DNA from 2 places in the Paenibacillus sp. FSL W7-1332 genome. Region 1 is predicted to be linked to the other one. Evidence: a T-box and tRNA genes for the amino acid it is inferred to sense, from the RefSeq annotation. Region 1 holds a T-box; the other holds one or more tRNA genes.
What was found. The T-box of region 1 lies ahead of MKX98_RS08140 (valine--tRNA ligase). A T-box ahead of a tRNA ligase gene usually reads a tRNA of that ligase, here a tRNA-Val.
Positions count from the first base shown of each region.

Region 2: it has a tRNA-Val gene. The T-box ahead of MKX98_RS08140 (valine--tRNA ligase) is inferred to sense a tRNA for this amino acid. The anticodon was not compared.

Region 1 is NZ_CP150209.1:1,896,160-1,898,649, forward strand. It holds gene MKX98_RS08135 (LysM peptidoglycan-binding domain-containing protein) at 1-875, shown strand, start outside; T-box leader at 1,130-1,429, shown strand; gene MKX98_RS08140 (valine--tRNA ligase) at 1,541-2,490, shown strand, end outside.
Region 2 is NZ_CP150209.1:2,324,750-2,327,239, forward strand. It holds gene MKX98_RS10125 (hypothetical protein) at 1-579, shown strand, start outside; gene MKX98_RS10130 (accessory gene regulator B family protein) at 515-1,057, shown strand; gene MKX98_RS10135 (cyclic lactone autoinducer peptide) at 1,041-1,181, shown strand; tRNA gene MKX98_RS10140 (tRNA-Val) at 1,340-1,412, opposite strand; gene MKX98_RS10145 (hypothetical protein) at 1,548-1,811, shown strand; gene MKX98_RS10150 (GNAT family N-acetyltransferase) at 2,163-2,490, shown strand, end outside.

The sequences.
Region 1 (2,490 bases):
TTCATGGCAGCGGAGCTCATACAGACGCTAACTCGCCTTCTCCTTCTTACTTCAACGAGGCTCAGACCAGAGCCCAAGAGTTCGGGACGGATGCGCGCACACAGCAGTATCTGGCATCCTGGGCGCAGTATGAGAACCAAACACGGGATTCACAGGACTCAGAAGACAGCACCATTAGCATTTCTAATTCGCCTGAAGCTCGGGATACGGTCGAATATGCCTTACATAATGAGACGGAAGCTCAGGCAGCTGAGTCGTCGATTCCAAGTGTATGGCAATTCGAACAGGCTTCGGTCCAGCCCGAGCCGGAGCAAGAAGATCCAGCAGCCGGTTTTCCGGGTGTCATTGAGCGTAAGGGTGAAGAAGTGGAAGCCGTTCCGGTACTGGAATCACCGGAAACGGAGGAAGTGCAGCCTGTTTTTGCTGAGGAAGAATTCCCTTCGGAGGATAGGGATGATATAATGGAAGAGGTTTCCATTAAAGCCGAAGAGGTTCCGACCAAGCCGGAGTTAAAGGTGGCCTTCAACACGAAGAACAGCAGCACAACCAGCGCATCGGGCGTAGGCTTCTCTTCGTTGCTTCAATCGAGCAGAACGGTTCAGGATCAGGATCAAGCCGCTCGGGACGAGGAAGAAGAGACGGAGGAATTGGTTGACTCCGCAACGGCCGAGGACGTGGAGTGGAAGAGTCTGTTCCTGGGTAACCGCCGTGAGGAAACGCCTTTCCGCAAGGTCCGGATGTGCATTGTGCAGCGTGAGGAGACACTCGACGTGATTGCCGAGCGTTATCAACTGACGCCGCGAGAGCTTTTGTTATATAACCGCATGTCCGAGCAGAATGTGGAAGAAGGCCAGGTATTATACATTCCCCAGTAATCAGCGGAGGAAGCGATCGCGTAAGAACAAGCAGGTCAAGGTAGGATATCCTTGGCCTGTTTTTTGTGTTTGGCGGGGAGTCGGTTAGAAGAAGAGGGGAATCGGACGAGCCGGGGCTTCTTTTTTACAATGTATTAGCATTAATTTGGATCGACAGGTATGATGTCTAAATCGTTCGGAAACACTCGAAATATTGACTATATGCAACAACCACGGTATATTTGAATAGTATATGTACAGGTATTCCTAAAGCTAGAACAACGTTGAACGGGAAGAGTAGGAAGGTATGGCCTTCAGAGAGCGGAATTGCTATCAAGCGCTGTGAGATTCCGCAGGAACCAGCTTGCCGAAGTCGCCCCGGAGTTGCGGACTTGAGATAGAGTAGGGATCGATCGCTACCCTGGTTAGAGTTCGCCGGCCGCAGCCGTTATCTGCGTAAAGTGTCGTGCTTGGTCGTAGGCCTTTCATGTTCTTCATGGGAGGACTCGATTCATGAATGATTATAAGCGCGAAACAAAGGTGGTACCGCGAGAGAACAGTCTTTCGTCCTTTGAGGACGAAGGGCTTTTTTTGTTTCACGCAAACATGGATATCCATGGCCACGCCCGGAGGCTAAAACGTTACGGGTTGGCAAAACTGATTAACAGTATCGGAGGTACGAAAATATGGATCAAAAACAAAACCAATCCCAGTTAGACATGCCGACGACGTATGATCCGAAGGCAGCCGAACAAAAATGGTATCCGTACTGGAAGGAAGGCGGCTTCTTTGAAGCTGGCAAACGACCGGACGCGGAGCCGTATACGATTGTTATTCCTCCACCAAACGTTACGGGAATGCTTCACATCGGCCATGCCCTTGACTTTACGCTGCAGGATATCCTGATTCGCGTAAAGCGGATGCAGGGCTATGATGCGTTGTGGCTGCCGGGCTCTGACCATGCGGGCATCGCCACGCAAACCAAGGTTGAGCAGAAGCTTCGCGAAGAAGGCGTTACCCGCTACGATCTGGGACGTGAAAAATTCCTGGAGAAAGTGTGGGAATGGAAGGATCTATACGCGAATACGATCCGTGACCAATGGTCCAAGATCGGCCTGTCCCTCGATTACTCCAGAGAGCGTTTCACGCTCGACGAGGGGTTGTCGGAAGCGGTTCGGGAAGTATTCGTCAAGCTCTATGATAAGGGGCTTATATATCGCGGCAAACGCATTATCAACTGGGACCCGGCTGCCCGCACGGCTTTGTCCGATATCGAAGTGGAGTACAAAGAGGTCAACGGCCATTTGTACCACTTGCAATACCCGCTCAAAGACGGCAGCGGCTCCATTACCGTAGCCACCACCCGCCCGGAGACCATGCTTGGCGATACGGCGGTAGCCGTTCATCCGGAAGATGGGCGCTATAAAGACATGATCGGCAAGACATTGGTCCTGCCTATTGTCGGCCGAGAAATTCCGGTTATTGCCGATGAGTACGTGGAGAAGGATTTCGGCAGCGGAGCGGTTAAAATTACGCCGGCCCATGATCCGAATGACTTCGAAATGGGTCTTAGACATGATCTGCCGCAAATCACCGTGATGGATGAATCCGGGACGATGAATGAATTTGCCGGCAA
Region 2 (2,490 bases), 430 kb from region 1:
GCGTTGATTGTCATGATCCTTGCCAACTTACAAAGTTTCATCATGCGCAACGAACTTCAATTGGATTTTCTAGCCCCTCTCATTACCGTGTTAATCTTCGTTTTCTTATTCTCAGCCATTATTAAGATCCCGGTTATCTGGTCGGCGATCTGCACCATTCTGGGTTATATGTTTTATGCGTTAATTCAAACGGCATATCTGACAACGATATTCGGATCGATCGACTCCATTCAGACCGATCATGCCAATGGTTATATTCTTCAAATCCTCTCAGGTGCGACAGGACTATTGATATCCTGGATTATGTACAGATTTGGTATTGGGTTTAAGTACGATCTGGAAAAGCTGCGCATTAAATTTGAACATGTTCTATTGATCACGTTGATTATCGTGGTGTTGATATTAATTGCAATTCTATTTTACCTTAATCGTTTATGGCTGCACCTTCTCTTCTTTGGAATAACATTTGGAATCTTCTTGTATTATGCCATCAATACAGAGGAGCGGGAATCTTATGATCATAGAAGGCTTGTCAAAGCGGATAGCGGAGGGGATCAAACGCCAGGTACCCGACCATAAGTCCTCTGTTTCTGTTCTGAAACATGCGATCACCATCATTTTAAACGTATTGTGTATTGTGGTCTTCACGCTGCTTATCTCCATATTTACGGGTAACGTGAAGCAGGCGGTTATTGCCTTGACAGGTTTTGCGGTACTACGGCAATTTTCGGGAGGATATCATCTTAAGACGGGGGCAGGCTGTATTGCATTCACGACAGCGCTATTCACTCTGGTGTCTTTTGCGGATATGGGGAATGCAAGCATTCTCGTAATTACTGCTCTCAGTCTGTTGCTGGTGATGCTGTTCGCTCCCAGCCGAATTGAGAAGCAGTCCCGTATACCGAGGAAACATTACGTAAAACTTCGCTTGATTAGCTGTTTCATCGTTATGTTTAACTTTGGACTCCAGTCCCCAACATTGGCTGTCATATTTTTGGTCCAGGCTATCAGTTTAATACGCTGGAAAGGAGGACAAGCTCATGTTATGGATCCATAGGATTAGACATCGGTTGTTTTCGTTTATCGCATCTGCTCTGACGTTGGTAGCTGTTTTTGTAGTTAATACTGCAAGTCCCGTTTTTGTATATAGCGGAGAGACGCCGGAAGAACTGTTAAAGTAAGTCTTGATCCTTCGAAAGGGGACTGGGGTACTTAAAAATGATGGTATAAATAAAGATGAATATGTAGGTTATGGTTTCCGGTGAAATTCAGCTAGCTAGTCTAGAGAAGGAAAAAAGAAAAAACCCTTGATGCCAATGGCATCAAGGGTTTTCGGTTATGATCTGTAGTGGGCTCGAACCACTGACCCCTACCCTGTCAAGATAGTGCTCTCCCAGCTGAGCTAACAGATCATGAAATATTTAAAAAGGTAATTCATATATTACCAGCAGACAATGAGACTGTCAATGGTTTTCTCGTTATAAAAAATCACATTCCGGTTCAGACTAAATACAGCATGATTTTGCTAGTGGAGGAGCGTGAATGGTATGGCAGGTGGGAAATCCCATCATTTCAAACGAGCCGGACTGGTGCTCTCGTTGCTGGGGGTAACTGTACTGGGCAGCGGTTGCAGTATCCCGGAGAGAACGTCGGTGCAGCTGGAGCCGCTCCATGGATCAGCAGCGCCCGTAATGCTCGATGTTTACGGCCGTTCTGTAGATCAGGACGTGTATTCCAAGCAGGGAAGCGGGGCACTGGAGCCGGTTCCGCCGATGGATTCGGTGGACACATTACGTGATCTCCAACCATAAAGGGGTGCAGCAACGATCCGTATCAGATCGGTCGTAAGAATGTCTGTATCCACTGCTCGAACAACGAGCAGAGCAAACCGTCGGCTGGCAGGCTGGCGGTTTGCTGTAAAACGGCCGATGTTATTCCTCATCCCATTTGCGGGAATAACCTTTTTTAATCGCCCAAAAGATAGGGTAGATGATAACGGCTGAGATGATTACAGCCCAAAATATCGTGGCTCCCATGCCCATAAAGGCCATGCTCCTTTCAAGAAAACGTTAGCTTATACTATACAGGAAAACGATTATTTTGTATAATATCTCGATCTGCGATATCACTTAGGAATTGATTCTACATAAAGAGGTGTTGAAATGGCAGCAGAAATCATAAATGTATCAACCGAAGAGCAACTGCAGCAGGCGTTGGATATCCGGAAGGATGTTTTCGTGCTTGAGCAGAAGGTGCCGATTGACCTGGAGATTGATGAGTACGATCGTCTGGACTCCGATGCGTTTCATGTCCTGATCAAATCGGAGGGACAGTACGCGGCAACCGGACGTATCACCTATTACAATAAAGATTCCGCCAAAATGCAGCGAATTGCGGTTCGTAAGCCCTTCCGTTCCAAAGGGATTGGCCGCGTGCTGATGATGGCATTGGAAGCGCAGGCGCGTGAATTGAAGCTGCAGTATTCTGTAC